4 regions of the Metabacillus sp. cB07 genome follow, and region 3 is predicted to be linked to each of the others. Evidence: a T-box and tRNA genes for the amino acid it is inferred to sense, from the RefSeq annotation. Region 3 holds a T-box; the other regions hold tRNA genes.
What was found. A T-box is a leader RNA that pairs with one kind of tRNA and senses whether it is charged. The one in region 3 lies ahead of thrS (threonine--tRNA ligase), so its partner is inferred to be a tRNA-Thr.

Region 1 (4,194 bases), 220 kb from region 3:
AGGTAGGACTCGAACCTACGACCGATCGGTTAACAGCCGATAGCTCTACCACTGAGCTACTGCGGAAAATCATATATGCTCCCATAATAGGAATGGTGGGCCTAAATGGACTCGAACCATCGACCTCACGCTTATCAGGCGTGCGCTCTAACCAGCTGAGCTATAGGCCCATTATTGGAGCGGGTGATGGGAATCGAACCCACGACATCAGCTTGGAAGGCTGAGGTTTTACCATTAAACTACACCCGCAGTAAATAAAGATAAAATGGGGCGACTGATGGGAATCGAACCCACGAATGCCAGAGCCACAATCTGGTGCGTTAACCACTTCGCCACAACCGCCACTATCTGTAAAATGTCTAAAGCTAAAATATTTGCAAAAGAAAATGGTGGCTTGGGACGGAATCGAACCGCCGACACAAGGATTTTCAGTCCTTTGCTCTACCGACTGAGCTACCAAGCCTTTATAAGAATGGCGGTCCCGACCGGGATCGAACCGGCGATCTCCTGCGTGACAGGCAGGCATGTTAACCGCTACACCACGGGACCATTTGGTTGCGGGGACAGGATTTGAACCTGCGACCTTCGGGTTATGAGCCCGACGAGCTACCAGACTGCTCCACCCCGCGATAATAATAATTAGTGCTGATTTGTTTTGCTGAAGATAAAAGAAATGGAGGAGGTAGAGGGATTCGAACCCCCGCGGGGTTTGACCCCCCTGTCGGTTTTCAAGACCGATCCCTTCAGCCGGACTTGGGTATACCTCCGTATGGAAAATAGAATGGTGGACCTTGTAGGACTCGAACCTACGACCGGACGGTTATGAGCCGTCTGCTCTAACCAACTGAGCTAAAGGTCCTTTTTTGGTAGCGGCGGAGGGAGTCGAACCCACGACCTCACGGGTATGAACCGTACGCTCTAGCCAGCTGAGCTACACCGCCCCAGGAACAAAGTCAATTACTTCTATTAAAATGGTGGAGCCTAGCGGGATCGAACCGCTGACCTCCTGCGTGCAAGGCAGGCGCTCTCCCAGCTGAGCTAAGGCCCCTTAAATCTATGAAAATGGTCGGGAAGACAGGATTCGAACCTGCGACCCCTTGGTCCCAAACCAAGTGCTCTACCAAGCTGAGCTACTTCCCGTAATATGGCGCGCCCGATAGGAGTCGAACCCATAACCTTTTGATCCGTAGTCAAACGCTCTATCCAATTGAGCTACGGGCGCATATTAAATGTGTGTGGTGCCGAGGACCGGAATCGAACCGGTACGGTAGTCACCTACCGCAGGATTTTAAGTCCTGTGCGTCTGCCAGTTCCGCCACCCCGGCTTATTCAAAGAGCGGAAGACGGGATTCGAACCCGCGACCCCCACCTTGGCAAGGTGGTGTTCTACCACTGAACTACTTCCGCAATATCATGCGGGTGAAGGGACTCGAACCCCCACGTCAAAGACACTAGATCCTAAGTCTAGCGCGTCTGCCAATTCCGCCACACCCGCATATTAAGGAAAAATGGTGTGCCATGAAGGACTCGAACCTTCGACCCTCTGATTAAAAGTCAGATGCTCTACCGACTGAGCTAATGGCACAAATATAGTAAATCTGGTGGTGCCGGCGAGAGGACTTGAACCCCCAACCTACTGATTACAAGTCAGTTGCTCTACCAATTGAGCTACACCGGCATGTCCAAAAAAATCATATGGTGGAGGATGACGGGCTCGAACCGCCGACCCTCTGCTTGTAAGGCAGATGCTCTCCCAGCTGAGCTAATCCTCCGGGTTTAATTTTTGTCAGCAGCCTGGCAACGTCCTACTCTCACAGGGGGAAACCCCCAACTACCATCGGCGCTAAAGAGCTTAACTTCCGTGTTCGGCATGGGAACGGGTGTGACCTCTTTGCCATCATCACCAGACATAGTGACAAAAATTATTATACTATGAAATCCGAAGATTTCAAGCTTTTTTTTGAAAGAAGTTATTCTTTCAAAACTGAATAACGTTTGATAACAAGATTCACGTGCAATTCACGCTTAGTTAGACTGTGGTTAAGTCCTCGAACGATTAGTATCTGTCAGCTCCACACGTCACCGCGCTTCCACCTCAGACCTATCAACCTGATCATCTTTCAGGGTTCTTACTCACAAATGTGATGGGAAATCTCATCTTGAGGGGGGCTTCATGCTTAGATGCTTTCAGCACTTATCCCTTCCGCACATAGCTACCCAGCGATGCCTTTGGCAAGACAACTGGTACACCAGCGGTGCGTCCATCCCGGTCCTCTCGTACTAAGGACAGCTCCTCTCAAATTTCCTGCGCCCACGACGGATAGGGACCGAACTGTCTCACGACGTTCTGAACCCAGCTCGCGTACCGCTTTAATGGGCGAACAGCCCAACCCTTGGGACCGACTACAGCCCCAGGATGCGATGAGCCGACATCGAGGTGCCAAACCTCCCCGTCGATGTGGACTCTTGGGGGAGATAAGCCTGTTATCCCCGGGGTAGCTTTTATCCGTTGAGCGATGGCCCTTCCATGCGGAACCACCGGATCACTAAGCCCGACTTTCGTCCCTGCTCGACTTGTAGGTCTCGCAGTCAAGCTCCCTTGTGCCTTTACACTCTGCGAATGATTTCCAACCATTCTGAGGGAACCTTTGGGCGCCTCCGTTACATTTTAGGAGGCGACCGCCCCAGTCAAACTGCCCGCCTGACACTGTCTCCCAGCCCGGTAAGGGCTGCGGGTTAGAATTTCAATACAGCAAGGGTAGTATCCCACCAATGCCTCCACCGAAGCTTGCGCTCCGGCTTCCAAGGCTCCTACCTATCCTGTACAAGCTGTACCAAAATTCAATATCAGGCTGCAGTAAAGCTCCACGGGGTCTTTCCGTCCTGTCGCGGGTAACCTGCATCTTCACAGGTACTATAATTTCACCGAGTCTCTCGTTGAGACAGTGCCCAGATCGTTACGCCTTTCGTGCGGGTCGGAACTTACCCGACAAGGAATTTCGCTACCTTAGGACCGTTATAGTTACGGCCGCCGTTTACTGGGGCTTCGGTTCAAAGCTTCGCTTGCGCTAACCTCTCCCCTTAACCTTCCAGCACCGGGCAGGCGTCAGCCCCTATACTTCGCCTTGCGGCTTCGCAGAGACCTGTGTTTTTGCTAAACAGTCGCCTGGGCCTATTCACTGCGGCTTTTCAGGGCTATTCACCCTAAAAAGCACCCCTTCTCCCGAAGTTACGGGGTCATTTTGCCGAGTTCCTTAACGAGAGTTCTCTCGCTCACCTTAGGATTCTCTCCTCGCCTACCTGTGTCGGTTTGCGGTACGGGCACCTCTCACCTCGCTAGAGGCTTTTCTTGGCAGTGTGGAATCAGGAACTTCGGTACTAAATTTCCCTCGCCATCACAGCTCAGCCTTATATGGGAAGCGGATTTGCCTACTTCCCGGCCTAACTGCTTGGACGCGCATATCCAACAGCGCGCTTGCCCTATCCTCCTGCGTCCCCCCATTGCTCAAATGGTGAGGAGGTGGTACAGGAATATCAACCTGTTGTCCATCGCCTACGCCTTTCGGCCTCGGCTTAGGTCCCGACTAACCCTGAGCGGACGAGCCTTCCTCAGGAAACCTTAGGCATTCGGTGGAGGGGATTCTCACCCCTCTTTCGCTACTCATACCGGCATTCTCACTTCTAAGCGCTCCACCAGTCCTTCCGGTCTGGCTTCGACGCCCTTAGAACGCTCTCCTACCACTGTTCGTAAGAACAGTCCGCAGCTTCGGTGATACGTTTAGCCCCGGTACATTTTCGGCGCAGAGTCACTCGACCAGTGAGCTATTACGCACTCTTTAAATGGTGGCTGCTTCTAAGCCAACATCCTGGTTGTCTAAGCAACTCCACATCCTTTTCCACTTAACGTATACTTTGGGACCTTAGCTGGCGGTCTGGGCTGTTTCCCTCTTGACTACGGATCTTATCACTCGCAGTCTGACTCCCGAGGAGCAAGTCTTTGGCATTCGGAGTTTGACTGAATTCGGTAACCCGATGAGGGCCCCTAGTCCAATCAGTGCTCTACCTCCAAGACTCTCATACTCGAGGCTAGCCCTAAAGCTATTTCGGAGAGAACCAGCTATCTCCAAGTTCGATTGGAATTTCTCCGCTACCCACACCTCATCCCCGCACTTTTCAACGTGCGTGGGTTCGGGC
Region 2 (4,194 bases), 1.3 Mb from region 3:
CATCACCGATTCCAATGCTGACAGCAAGAGGCATACCATGAATATTGCCTGATGGTGACGTTTCTCCAGTGTTTAAATCGCCATGGGCATCGTACCAGATGACTCCGAGATTCTCATAGTGCTTTGACACCCCTGCAAGCGTCCCGATTGCAATGCTGTGGTCTCCGCCGAAAACAAGTGGAAAAGAACCCGATTTGATCGCTTCATCCACCTGATCTGAAAGCTTCACACTGGCCTCTGACACCGCTTTCAAATTTCTCAGGTTATTGGCTGCTTCTTCTTCTCTGTTCGCACGACCAATCTCAATATCGCCCTTATCTTCAATCTTATAGCTGAGCCCTTCTAATCTCTCAACAACACCGGCATATCGAATCGCACTCGGCCCCATATCGACACCGCGGCGCATTTGTCCAAGATCCATTGGTACTCCAATAATTGATATTCTTTCTTTCATCTCAATCATCCCCCTTATTAGAAGCCTGTGCCTCTATTGTACGTTCAAAAAGGGAGATGACTCAACTCGACAAAATTATGTATATATATACAGAGTTTTCTGTTAAATAAATGACTCAATAACTCCTCCGAACCATTTTTGGAAAACAAAAAAACCTAAGACCATATAGTCTTAGGTTTAAAGATGGAGCCTAGCGGGATCGAACCGCTGACCTCCTGCGTGCAAGGCAGGCGCTCTCCCAGCTGAGCTAAGGCCCCGAATATGGAGCGGAAGACGGGATTCGAACCCGCGACCCCCACCTTGGCAAGGTGGTGTTCTACCACTGAACTACTTCCGCAACATCATGCGGGTGAAGGGACTCGAACCCCCACGTCAAAGACACTAGATCCTAAGTCTAGCGCGTCTGCCAATTCCGCCACACCCGCATATTAAGGAAAAATGGTGTGCCATGAAGGACTCGAACCTTCGACCCTCTGATTAAAAGTCAGATGCTCTACCGACTGAGCTAATGGCACATAAATGAATTCAGTCTTAAGATCCTGCGCAGACACACAGTTCAAAAGAAAATGGCTGGGCTAGCTGGATTCGAACCAGCGCATGACGGAGTCAAAGTCCGTTGCCTTACCGCTTGGCTATAGCCCAATGAAAGTATGTAATTTATAAAATTGGAATTGACCGTAAAAAGGTTTATGTTAACTAACCTTATTATTTACAGTCCAGACAAAAACTATTCAATTCCAGCTTGTCTAAATAAAATGGTGGAGGGGGACGGATTCGAACCGCCGAACCCGGAGGGAGCGGATTTACAGTCCGCCGCGTTTAGCCACTTCGCTACCCCTCCACATTTCAGTGGTGCCGGCGAGAGGACTTGAACCCCCAACCTACTGATTACAAGTCAGTTGCTCTACCAATTGAGCTACACCGGCATTTGAAGTAAGATTATTTAATTCTTATGGTGGAGGATGACGGGCTCGAACCGCCGACCCTCTGCTTGTAAGGCAGATGCTCTCCCAGCTGAGCTAATCCTCCAGAAGAAAAGAATGTTTAGTATTTCACATAAAAAAACAATGGTGACCCGTACGGGATTCGAACCCGTGTTACCGCCGTGAAAGGGCGGTGTCTTAACCGCTTGACCAACGGGCCAGTTGAAGTTGTAATGTAAGCTCCCAACCGGGCTTGAACCGATGACCTCTTCCTTACCATGGAAGTGCTCTACCGACTGAGCTATGGAAGCATGGCTCCGCAGGTAGGACTCGAACCTACGACCGATCGGTTAACAGCCGATAGCTCTACCACTGAGCTACTGCGGAATAATATAATGATTTGTTCACAAGCCTGGCAACGTCCTACTCTCACAGGGGGAAACCCCCAACTACCATCGGCGCTAAAGAGCTTAACTTCCGTGTTCGGCATGGGAACGGGTGTGACCTCTTTGCCATCATCACCAGACATAGTGACAAAAATTATTATACTATGAAATCCGAAGATTTCAAGCTTTTTTTGAAAGAAGTTATTCTTTCAAAACTGAATAACGTTTGATAACAAGATTCACGTGCAACTTACGCTTAGTTAGACTGTGGTTAAGTCCTCGAACGATTAGTATCTGTCAGCTCCACACGTCACCGCGCTTCCACCTCAGACCTATCAACCTGATCATCTTTCAGGGTTCTTACTCACAAATGTGATGGGAAATCTCATCTTGAGGGGGGCTTCATGCTTAGATGCTTTCAGCACTTATCCCTTCCGCACATAGCTACCCAGCGATGCCTTTGGCAAGACAACTGGTACACCAGCGGTGCGTCCATCCCGGTCCTCTCGTACTAAGGACAGCTCCTCTCAAATTTCCTGCGCCCACGACGGATAGGGACCGAACTGTCTCACGACGTTCTGAACCCAGCTCGCGTACCGCTTTAATGGGCGAACAGCCCAACCCTTGGGACCGACTACAGCCCCAGGATGCGATGAGCCGACATCGAGGTGCCAAACCTCCCCGTCGATGTGGACTCTTGGGGGAGATAAGCCTGTTATCCCCGGGGTAGCTTTTATCCGTTGAGCGATGGCCCTTCCATGCGGAACCACCGGATCACTAAGCCCGACTTTCGTCCCTGCTCGACTTGTAGGTCTCGCAGTCAAGCTCCCTTGTGCCTTTACACTCTGCGAATGATTTCCAACCATTCTGAGGGAACCTTTGGGCGCCTCCGTTACATTTTAGGAGGCGACCGCCCCAGTCAAACTGCCCGCCTGACACTGTCTCCCAGCCCGGTAAGGGCTGCGGGTTAGAATTTCAATACAGCAAGGGTAGTATCCCACCAATGCCTCCACCGAAGCTTGCGCTCCGGCTTCCAAGGCTCCTACCTATCCTGTACAAGCTGTACCAAAATTCAATATCAGGCTGCAGTAAAGCTCCACGGGGTCTTTCCGTCCTGTCGCGGGTAACCTGCATCTTCACAGGTACTATAATTTCACCGAGTCTCTCGTTGAGACAGTGCCCAGATCGTTACGCCTTTCGTGCGGGTCGGAACTTACCCGACAAGGAATTTCGCTACCTTAGGACCGTTATAGTTACGGCCGCCGTTTACTGGGGCTTCGGTTCAAAGCTTCGCTTGCGCTAACCTCTCCCCTTAACCTTCCAGCACCGGGCAGGCGTCAGCCCCTATACTTCGCCTTGCGGCTTCGCAGAGACCTGTGTTTTTGCTAAACAGTCGCCTGGGCCTATTCACTGCGGCTTTTCAGGGCTATTCACCCTAAAAAGCACCCCTTCTCCCGAAGTTACGGGGTCATTTTGCCGAGTTCCTTAACGAGAGTTCTCTCGCTCACCTTAGGATTCTCTCCTCGCCTACCTGTGTCGGTTTGCGGTACGGGCACCTCTCACCTCGCTAGAGGCTTTTCTTGGCAGTGTGGAATCAGGAACTTCGGTACTAAATTTCCCTCGCCATCACAGCTCAGCCTTATATGGGAAGCGGATTTGCCTACTTCCCGGCCTAACTGCTTGGACGCGCATATCCAACAGCGCGCTTGCCCTATCCTCCTGCGTCCCCCCATTGCTCAAATGGTGAGGAGGTGGTACAGGAATATCAACCTGTTGTCCATCGCCTACGCCTTTCGGCCTCGGCTTAGGTCCCGACTAACCCTGAGCGGACGAGCCTTCCTCAGGAAACCTTAGGCATTCGGTGGAGGGGATTCTCACCCCTCTTTCGCTACTCATACCGGCATTCTCACTTCTAAGCGCTCCACCAGTCCTTCCGGTCTGGCTTCGACGCCCTTAGAACGCTCTCCTACCACTGTTCGTAAGAACAGTCCGCAGCTTCGGTGATACGTTTAGCCCCGGTACATTTTCGGCGCAGAGTCACTCGACCAGTGAGCTATTACGCACTCTTTAAATGGTGGCTGCTTCTAAGCCAACATCCTGGTTGTCTAAGCAACTCCACATCCTTTTCCACTTAACGTATACTTTGGGACCTTAGCTGGCGGTCTGGGCTGTTTCCCTCTTGACTACGGATCTTATCACTCGCAGTCTGACTCCCGAGGAGCAAGTCTTTGGCATTCGGAGTTTGACTGAATTCGGTAACCCGATGAGGGCCCCTAGTCCAATCAGTGCTCTACCTCCAAGACTCTCATACTCGAGGCTAGCCCTAAAGCTATTTCGGAGAGAACCAGCTATCTCCAAGTTCGATTGGAATTTCTCCGCTACCCACACCTCATCCCCGCACTTTTCAACGTGCGTGGGTTCGGGCCTCCAT
Region 3 (4,194 bases):
TCGGAGCAAGCCAAGTCGGGAACGCCCCTTTGTACTCTTCAATCAGGAAGGCCACAAAACGTTCCATCGTTGAGACAACCCCGCGGTGAATAACAACCGGACGGTGCTGTTTGCCGTCTTCGCCGACATAATTCAGATCAAAGCGTTCAGGCAATAAGAAGTCAAGCTGCACAGTAGAAAGCGTTTCGTCTTTTCCAAGTGCTGTGCGGACCTGAACATCAAGCTTAGGACCATAGAACGCCGCTTCCCCTTCTGCTTCAAAATAGTCATGGCCAAGCTCATCCATAGCAGATTTAAGCATACTCTGTGCTTTTTCCCACATCGCATCATCGTCAAAGTATTTCTCTTTGTCTTCCGGATCGCGGTAGGAAAGACGGAAGGAATAGTCATTGATGCCAAAGTCTTTATAAACTTCTTCAACAAGCTTTACAACCCGGATAAATTCATCCTTGATTTGGTCAGGGCGGACAAAGATATGGGCGTCATTCAGTGTCATCGCGCGGACACGCTGCAGGCCTGTAAGAGCTCCTGACATCTCATAGCGGTGCATCGTTCCAAGCTCCGCCACGCGAATCGGAAGTTCGCGGTAGCTGTGAATATCGTGCTTGTACACCATCATGTGATGCGGGCAGTTCATCGGACGAAGAACAAGTTCCTCATTGTCCATGGACATAGCAGGGAACATGTCATCCTGATAATGATCCCAGTGTCCGGATGTTTTGTACAGCTCGACACTGCCAAGCACAGGTGTATACACATGCTGGTAGCCCAGACGTTCTTCTTTATCCACAATGTAGCGTTCTACGATGCGGCGGATTGTCGCGCCTTTTGGAAGCCAGATCGGAAGACCCTGTCCTACTTTTTGAGACGTTGTAAACAGGCTCAGTTCTTTTCCAAGCTTGCGGTGATCGCGCTCTTTCGCTTCTTCAAGCAGGCGCAGATGCTCATCAAGGTCTGCTTTTTTAATGAAAGCCGTACCGTAAATGCGCTGCAGCATTTTATTGTTGCTGTCCCCGCGCCAGTATGCGCCGGCTACACTCAAGAGCTTAAATTCTTTCAGCTTTCCTGTTGAAGGAACATGCACTCCGCGGCAGAGGTCAAAGAAATCGCCCTGTTCATAGATGGTCACTTTTTCCCCTTCAGGAATGGCATCAAGCAGTTCAAGCTTTAAGTGATCGCCGATTTCTTCATACAGAGCCTTTGCTTCTTCGCGTGTTACTTCTTTGCGCACAACCTCTATGTTTTCATTGATGATCTTCTTCATTTCTTTTTCAATCGCCGGCAGATCCTCAGCTGAGATGGATTCTTCCATATCGATGTCATAGTAGAACCCGTTTTCAATAACAGGACCGATTCCAAGCTTTACATCTCCATATAATCGCTTAATTGCCTGGGCCAGTACGTGGGCAGAGCTGTGGCGGATGATTCCCAGAGCATCCGGGCTGTCGAGTGTGACAATTTCAATGCTCCCGTCCTGCTCGATCGGTGTTTTCAAATCAATCAGTTCACCGTTCAGTTTACCGGCAATGGATTTTTTTCTAAGACCCGGGCTGATGGAGGTTGCAATATCTTCAGTTGAGGTGCCTGCCTGATATTCCTTTACAGCTCCGTCCGGAAAAGTAATGTTTACAATTGACATCCTGTCGTCACTCCTTGCATGTTTTCTTAAAAAATAAAAAACTCGTCCCTTAAAATAAGGGACGAGTGATTATTCGCCGTGGTTCCACCCTTGTTTCCATTCACAATACGCACAGTGAATGGCTCAAAAAAGATCTGTAACGGGATTTCCCGTCAGCACTTACTGGGGACCCGAGTCCTTTTCAAAGCTGAAGTTCAGAGGCGGTAAGCAGGTTATTCGTACTGGGAAGCTTTCAGCCGTGTCTTCCCTCTCTTTGAGCCGTGATAACTCACCCGTGTCCTCATCAAAACATTTCTTCTATTCATAACGTATTATAAAAGCATTCCGGGAGGAAATCAAGCCGATTCCGCTTTTTCCCTTTCGGAAGCTGAATTTTAAACGCCTGCCATCTTTCTTGGATAAATGCTGACTCGTTCAAGAAAGATATTCTGGATCGTCTGCACCATTCCATAATCAGGTGAATCTGTATACAGGTGGATCCTCCCTGGGGCTATGGAGACAAGTGGAGCCAAAAGGGAAGCATCGATATACATCGGGTGCTGATGAACGAACGTCCTGTCAATATGCCCCGCTAAATCCTCTTTGCTGATTTCTGAAAAATGTTCATTATAAACGGTCAGGTCCTGTTCATGAACAATATGAATGACCTCTGCCTTCGTTTCCCTGTTCATGGCATACTCTCTTAAACTATGAATAAACGTCTGATATTCCTGTTCAAGCTTATACTCTTCAATCGCAAGCTCAATATATTTATATAAACGCTCCACATAGCTGTGGAGACGGAATTTTATAAAAGATGAAAGAGCAAATGCTAGATCAGGCTTAATAAAGTCATTCAACGCTTCATAAATCGGCGTTTCTCTCACGGGGAGCTGTTTTGCGCCGGGAATTTCCGTCCGTTCACCTTCAATGATCGCCTCTGCAATATGTATGATTTGCTGTTGCTCTTCAGGCTCATGAAAATAAAAGCGGTCCCTGATGATCGAAAGCATAAGACGTGATTCATTGTATTTAAGAATATAAGACGCAAGCGCCGGAATAAAAAGCGTTCTTGCCGCCGCATCAAAATCACTTGCCGAAACCCCGACTCCGTTTCCGTCAATTATGCACAATTCAACGTTCCGCCGATTCTGCTTAAGGACAAGCATTGTATAAAATCTTTCTGCTTCATCCGGAGAATTAAAAAATACTTTGATCAAGGTTGTCCCCCCTTTTAGCCAATACCTGATTCCATGTATATGGCCAGAGAAGAACAATTAGAATCACAAACCTAAAAAAAGCAGCACGCCGCAGAATTTGCGGTATACTGCTTTTTCTATCTTTCGCGCCAGTTGCGGCCTTTCAGTTCGAACGGTTCTGCCAGATACTTGATTCTCTCCATAATTCTCGCTGATTTTACAGGCTCTTCTTCGCCCCGCTGTGTAACGCTTAAATGCGACTGAAGATCTTTCATGCTGAAATTGGAGGTGAAAAACGTTGGAAGGTTTTCAAGCATGCGGTATTGGAGAATTGACCCGAGAATATCATCGCGCACCCAGCTTGACATCGCCTCGGCGCCAATGTCATCAAGCATAAGCACCTTTACCTTTTTAACCGCCTCAACCTTCTCTTCCAGCGAATGATCATGCATGGAGCTTTTTAATTCTCTGAAAAATTCCGGCACATACACTAGCATGGAAGGAATCTTTTTCTTTGCCAGTTCGTTTGCAATCGCTCCGAGAATATAGGTTTTGCCGATCCCGAACGGTCCGTATAAGTACAGCCCTTTGCGGTACTTGCCCTCCTGATAGTCCCTGCTGAAGCTGAGGGCCATGTCCACAACCTTCAGCCTGCTTGCTTCCTTGAGGTCGATGTCTTCAAGGGTTGCATTCAGAACGTCCCGGGGAATAAACATGGACTTGATGAGCGACTGCTGTTTTTTCCGTTCGTCATCCGCTTCTTTCGTCGGGCAGACCTCATATTTCAGGTCAATGGTTTTTCCCTGAAGGATGAGCTTCGGATGATAGCCTTCTACTAGATTTTTGCATTCTCGGAGACTCGGGCAGTCGGCGCAGCGCTTGCTTTGTCCAATGTATTCATAGAGTTTGATCAGGCTTCTGTTGATCATTTCTTCATTCACTTCAGAACTGTTTTCATGCAGAAACTCCTGGATATCCGGATTTTGCATGATCTGAGCCTTCATGGCACCCAGCCTCTTCTGAAAATCCTCCCGGCCTGAAAGACGCCCAAGAGATTTGTTGATGGATTCCATTTTGTTCACCTCCGCCTGAGATTAATTTTGTTCCCTGTACTGTCTGAGCTTTTCTTCAAGCCGTTTCCGTTCGAGCTCTGTTGCTTCGTCATCCTGTTCTGCGGCTGGAACTGCACGTTCTTCGCTTTGCTGTAAATACTCGGGCAGGGTTTCTTTCCGGACGATTTTTCTGCCGGAAGATGTTTTCTTTGAAGCCCAGTCCTGGTACTTTCTGTGCTCCTGCTTTGCAAGGTCCATCGCATCCTTTACAGTTGACACCTGTTTCCGGGCCCAGTGGCTCGCGATTCGCTGAACATACGTCTTT
Region 4 (4,194 bases), 1.7 Mb from region 3:
ACCGCATTGATCCCTCTCTTCACATCCTCAAGCCCCTCCTTCACCAAAAACTCCGTGTGCTTTACCCATTCATCCGGAGTCTTGCCACCAATAACGGTTTCTCCTCCGTTATGGCCATGACTTTCTTCAGCTGCAGCCGCATCCGCTTTCGTCTCATGAACCGTACCAAACGGATGGTTTGGAGGAGCATAGATCGAATAAAGTTTCAGCGGAGATTTGCCCGTATTGGTGACATTGTGCCACGTTCCGGCCGGTATGATGATCGCCGTATCATCATAGACGTTTCGCATGAAAGGCAATTGGTCTTTGCTCTTGCCCATCTGAACAATCCCCTGCCCCTCTTCAACCCGCAGGAACTGATCAACATCAGGATGCATCTCCAAACCGATATCTTCACCCGGATTAAGACTCATTAACGTAAGCTGCAGGTGAGTTCCTGTCCATAACGCCGTCCGGAAATTATTGTTCAGCAGCGTCGCTTCATTAATATTAATAACAAATGGCTCTTTTCCATAATCCTTTAATGAGAGTCTGTAATCACCCATCTCAGAGGGGTAGCTGCCTGGATAGTTCCAATAGGCCGGTTCTCTGTAGTAATTGTTCATCGGTGCATGAACTTGAGGATAATAAGGATTTGGATACCAATAATTCGGATAATAATACATTCTTCTCCACCCTTTCAGCGCATATAAAAGCATCATATGCAGGGAGGTGGGCGGGGGGTACTTGGGGTTGAATTTATATGATTGAGTCAACACGATGGGCGTTCAGATATAACAAAAAAGCCAATGCTCTGTTTGCTTAGAGCATTGACTTTGCTTGTTTTTATGTAAGCTATAGATGCCGGTGATCGGGGTCAAACCGACACTCCAGAAGCAACTATTTCTCCATTTTTCTAGAGCTACTATCCAATCGATTTGAAGCACTATCTAACTTCTCATTAACAATATCAAGAGACTTAAATAATGAATTGAAAATAGGAACAGCAATTTTATATAGTAGGACAAAAATAAAACTAAAAACTGAAGTGACAAAACGTATAACACTACCGGAAAATACCCAAGTTACTTTAAAAAGTAGTTCTATTATTAATAAAATGGATCTGACAAGCCCACTAAATGGAAACGTCGGAATAATGTTTCTCAACTTTTCTATATATTGAAAAACAATATAGTAAATTCCCGGAAAAAATTTGTCAATAAAGCCAATGATTGAAAATACAACTCCATAATTAATGAACAAATTTAATAACTCATTATCATTGAAATAATAGGTTTGGTTATATTCGTTATACAAAGCATTATGTTCTATTAACCCCATAGTGAAAAGAAACTCAATAAAAAGATATATTAGATTATACATTGTTACAAACATAACCAACTTAAATTTAAATAGTATCCATCCTATTATGATTAGAAAAGCTACCTTAATCCAAGAATTTAATTCTACTGTTGAACATTTGGGAGACACCTTTTTATTTTCCTTAAATCTACTCCTACTATTTAGCTCATTCATATTCTACCCCTCTAACATAAATACTTATAATTCATGTATATGGATATATTATACAACAAACGAAAAGACTTTTAGTGCTTTTTATTCATTAATATTTACCTACTCATATAAAGATTATTTATCATTTGACTTAATAGTAAAAATATCTTTTAAATAATTCCTCTTTCGTGCAAATAAATATTTTTATATAAAAAAAGACTTCCTAACATGTTGTTAGAAAGTCTTTAGATTTATTACTTTTTAGATACCGGTGGTCGGGGTCGAACCGACACTCCAGAGGAACACGATTTTGAGTCGTGCGCGTCTGCCAATTCCGCCACACCGGCAAATTGATCATTTTCTTGAACTGGATACTGGTTGATGCCGAGGACCGGAATCGAACCGGTACGGTAGTCACCTACCGCAGGATTTTAAGTCCTGTGCGTCTGCCAGTTCCGCCACCCCGGCTAAGGGTGAGTTCATAAAAATTGGAGGCGACACCCGGATTTGAACCGGGGATAAAGGTTTTGCAGACCTCTGCCTTACCACTTGGCTATGCCGCCTTAAGATTCTGGAGCGGAAGACGGGATTCGAACCCGCGACCCCCACCTTGGCAAGGTGGTGTTCTACCACTGAACTACTTCCGCATTCGCTGTAATTGTATCTTATGCAGCTGGTGCACAAAGATGACTGTTAAAGTGAAAATGGCTGGGCTAGCTGGATTCGAACCAGCGCATGACGGAGTCAAAGTCCGTTGCCTTACCGCTTGGCTATAGCCCAAAACAAAAATAAAAACCCTAATAAGTAAAAAGGGGCGACTGATGGGAATCGAACCCACGAATGCCAGAGCCACAATCTGGTGCGTTAACCACTTCGCCACAGCCGCCATTATACTATATAAGATTAATTAAATTGGCAGGGGTAGTAGGACTCGAACCCACACCGGAGGTTTTGGAGACCTCTGTTCTACCTTTAAACTATACCCCTGTATTCTTTTTTAAAAATGGTGGAGGGGGACGGATTCGAACCGCCGAACCCTGAGGGAGCGGATTTACAGTCCGCCGCGTTTAGCCACTTCGCTACCCCTCCACATTTCAGTGGTGCCGGCAAGAGGACTTGAACCCCCAACCTACTGATTACAAGTCAGTTGCTCTACCAATTGAGCTACACCGGCATATAAGTGTAAATGGTGGCTTGGGACGGAATCGAACCGCCGACACAAGGATTTTCAGTCCTTTGCTCTACCGACTGAGCTACCAAGCCTTTATAAAAATGGCGGTCCCGACCGGGATCGAACCGGCGATCTCCTGCGTGACAGGCAGGCATGTTAACCGCTACACCACGGGACCATTTGGTTGCGGGGACAGGATTTGAACCTGCGACCTTCGGGTTATGAGCCCGACGAGCTACCAGACTGCTCCACCCCGCGATAATAATAAGGTAATTCTTTTTCGTCCCGATAAGTTGGTGTTAAACCTGCTTGACCGTTACGCTGCTGCTTTGAATTTTCATGGTGGAGGATGACGGGCTCGAACCGCCGACCCTCTGCTTGTAAGGCAGATGCTCTCCCAGCTGAGCTAATCCTCCGCAGTGAAAATATGTTGGTGACCCGTACGGGATTCGAACCCGTGTTACCGCCGTGAAAGGGCGGTGTCTTAACCGCTTGACCAACGGGCCATAAAGTTGTGGCGGAGAGCAAGGGATTCGAACCCTTGAGACGGGTTACCGCCTACACGATTTCCAATCGTGCTCCTTCGGCCACTCGGACAGCTCTCCAAAATGGCTCCGCAGGTAGGACTCGAACCTACGACCGATCGGTTAACAGCCGATAGCTCTACCACTGAGCTACTGCGGAATAATAATTTTCACCAGCCTGGCAACGTCCTACTCTCACAGGGGGAAACCCCCAACTACCATCGGCGCTAAAGAGCTTAACTTCCGTGTTCGGCATGGGAACGGGTGTGACCTCTTTGCCATCATCACCAGACATAGTGACAAAAATTATTATACTATGAAATCCGAAGATTTCAAGCTTTTTTTTGAAAGAAGTTATTCTTTCAAAACTGAATAACGTTTGATAACAAGATTCACGTGCAATTTACGCTTAGTTAGACTGTGGTTAAGTCCTCGAACGATTAGTATCTGTCAGCTCCACACGTCACCGCGCTTCCACCTCAGACCTATCAACCTGATCATCTTTCAGGGTTCTTACTCACAAATGTGATGGGAAATCTCATCTTGAGGGGGGCTTCATGCTTAGATGCTTTCAGCACTTATCCCTTCCGCACATAGCTACCCAGCGATGCCTTTGGCAAGACAACTGGTACACCAGCGGTGCGTCCATCCCGGTCCTCTCGTACTAAGGACAGCTCCTCTCAAATTTCCTGCGCCCACGACGGATAGGGACCGAACTGTCTCACGACGTTCTGAACCCAGCTCGCGTACCGCTTTAATGGGCGAACAGCCCAACCCTTGGGACCGACTACAGCCCCAGGATGCGATGAGCCGACATCGAGGTGCCAAACCTCCCCGTCGATGTGGACTCTTGGGGGAGATAAGCCTGTTATCCCCGGGGTAGCTTTTATCCGTTGAGCGATGGCCCTTCCATGCGGAACCACCGGATCACTAAGCCCGACTTTCGTCCCTGCTCGACTTGTAGGTCTCGCAGTCAGCTCCCTTGTGCCTTTACACTCTGCGAAT

Region 1: it has a tRNA-Thr gene. The T-box ahead of thrS (threonine--tRNA ligase) is inferred to sense a tRNA for this amino acid. The anticodon was not compared.
Region 2: it has a tRNA-Thr gene. The T-box ahead of thrS (threonine--tRNA ligase) is inferred to sense a tRNA for this amino acid. The anticodon was not compared.
Region 4: it has a tRNA-Thr gene. The T-box ahead of thrS (threonine--tRNA ligase) is inferred to sense a tRNA for this amino acid. The anticodon was not compared.

The regions. Positions count from the first base shown of each region.
Region 1 covers NZ_CP069296.1:3,286,058-3,290,251, forward strand. The annotation lists tRNA gene JOJ89_RS16835 (tRNA-Asn) at 1-66, opposite strand, end outside; tRNA gene JOJ89_RS16840 (tRNA-Ile) at 94-170, opposite strand; tRNA gene JOJ89_RS16845 (tRNA-Gly) at 176-249, opposite strand; tRNA gene JOJ89_RS16850 (tRNA-His) at 267-342, opposite strand; tRNA gene JOJ89_RS16855 (tRNA-Phe) at 388-463, opposite strand; tRNA gene JOJ89_RS16860 (tRNA-Asp) at 474-549, opposite strand; tRNA gene JOJ89_RS16865 (tRNA-Met) at 553-629, opposite strand; tRNA gene JOJ89_RS16870 (tRNA-Ser) at 675-767, opposite strand; tRNA gene JOJ89_RS16875 (tRNA-Ile) at 783-859, opposite strand; tRNA gene JOJ89_RS16880 (tRNA-Met) at 865-941, opposite strand; tRNA gene JOJ89_RS16885 (tRNA-Ala) at 973-1,048, opposite strand; tRNA gene JOJ89_RS16890 (tRNA-Pro) at 1,064-1,140, opposite strand; tRNA gene JOJ89_RS16895 (tRNA-Arg) at 1,146-1,222, opposite strand; tRNA gene JOJ89_RS16900 (tRNA-Leu) at 1,237-1,325, opposite strand; tRNA gene JOJ89_RS16905 (tRNA-Gly) at 1,336-1,407, opposite strand; tRNA gene JOJ89_RS16910 (tRNA-Leu) at 1,415-1,495, opposite strand; tRNA gene JOJ89_RS16915 (tRNA-Lys) at 1,510-1,585, opposite strand; tRNA gene JOJ89_RS16920 (tRNA-Thr) at 1,603-1,678, opposite strand; tRNA gene JOJ89_RS16925 (tRNA-Val) at 1,697-1,772, opposite strand; rRNA gene rrf (5S ribosomal RNA) at 1,793-1,908, opposite strand; rRNA gene JOJ89_RS16935 (23S ribosomal RNA) at 2,037-4,194, opposite strand, start outside.
Region 2 covers NZ_CP069296.1:170,683-174,876, reverse strand. The annotation lists gene rocF (arginase) at 1-454, opposite strand, end outside; tRNA gene JOJ89_RS01025 (tRNA-Ala) at 639-711, opposite strand; tRNA gene JOJ89_RS01020 (tRNA-Gly) at 717-791, opposite strand; tRNA gene JOJ89_RS01015 (tRNA-Leu) at 799-879, opposite strand; tRNA gene JOJ89_RS01010 (tRNA-Lys) at 894-969, opposite strand; tRNA gene JOJ89_RS01005 (tRNA-Gln) at 1,022-1,096, opposite strand; tRNA gene JOJ89_RS01000 (tRNA-Tyr) at 1,211-1,295, opposite strand; tRNA gene JOJ89_RS00995 (tRNA-Thr) at 1,305-1,380, opposite strand; tRNA gene JOJ89_RS00990 (tRNA-Val) at 1,408-1,483, opposite strand; tRNA gene JOJ89_RS00985 (tRNA-Glu) at 1,523-1,597, opposite strand; tRNA gene JOJ89_RS00980 (tRNA-Thr) at 1,616-1,688, opposite strand; tRNA gene JOJ89_RS00975 (tRNA-Asn) at 1,690-1,764, opposite strand; rRNA gene rrf (5S ribosomal RNA) at 1,788-1,903, opposite strand; rRNA gene JOJ89_RS00965 (23S ribosomal RNA) at 2,031-4,194, opposite strand, start outside.
Region 3 covers NZ_CP069296.1:3,067,680-3,071,873, forward strand. The annotation lists gene thrS (threonine--tRNA ligase) at 1-1,639, opposite strand, end outside; T-box leader at 1,694-1,935, opposite strand; gene ytxC (putative sporulation protein YtxC) at 2,014-2,838, opposite strand; gene dnaI (primosomal protein DnaI) at 2,955-3,890, opposite strand; gene JOJ89_RS15805 (replication initiation and membrane attachment family protein) at 3,912-4,194, opposite strand, start outside.
Region 4 covers NZ_CP069296.1:624,339-628,532, reverse strand. The annotation lists gene JOJ89_RS03310 (cupin domain-containing protein) at 1-665, opposite strand, end outside; gene JOJ89_RS03305 (hypothetical protein) at 880-1,515, opposite strand; tRNA gene JOJ89_RS03300 (tRNA-Leu) at 1,761-1,841, opposite strand; tRNA gene JOJ89_RS03295 (tRNA-Leu) at 1,877-1,962, opposite strand; tRNA gene JOJ89_RS03290 (tRNA-Cys) at 1,984-2,057, opposite strand; tRNA gene JOJ89_RS03285 (tRNA-Gly) at 2,067-2,141, opposite strand; tRNA gene JOJ89_RS03280 (tRNA-Gln) at 2,200-2,274, opposite strand; tRNA gene JOJ89_RS03275 (tRNA-His) at 2,308-2,380, opposite strand; tRNA gene JOJ89_RS03270 (tRNA-Trp) at 2,408-2,481, opposite strand; tRNA gene JOJ89_RS03265 (tRNA-Tyr) at 2,499-2,583, opposite strand; tRNA gene JOJ89_RS03260 (tRNA-Thr) at 2,593-2,668, opposite strand; tRNA gene JOJ89_RS03255 (tRNA-Phe) at 2,682-2,757, opposite strand; tRNA gene JOJ89_RS03250 (tRNA-Asp) at 2,768-2,843, opposite strand; tRNA gene JOJ89_RS03245 (tRNA-Met) at 2,847-2,923, opposite strand; tRNA gene JOJ89_RS03240 (tRNA-Val) at 3,006-3,081, opposite strand; tRNA gene JOJ89_RS03235 (tRNA-Glu) at 3,097-3,171, opposite strand; tRNA gene JOJ89_RS03230 (tRNA-Ser) at 3,181-3,270, opposite strand; tRNA gene JOJ89_RS03225 (tRNA-Asn) at 3,275-3,349, opposite strand; rRNA gene rrf (5S ribosomal RNA) at 3,366-3,481, opposite strand; rRNA gene JOJ89_RS03215 (23S ribosomal RNA) at 3,610-4,194, opposite strand, start outside.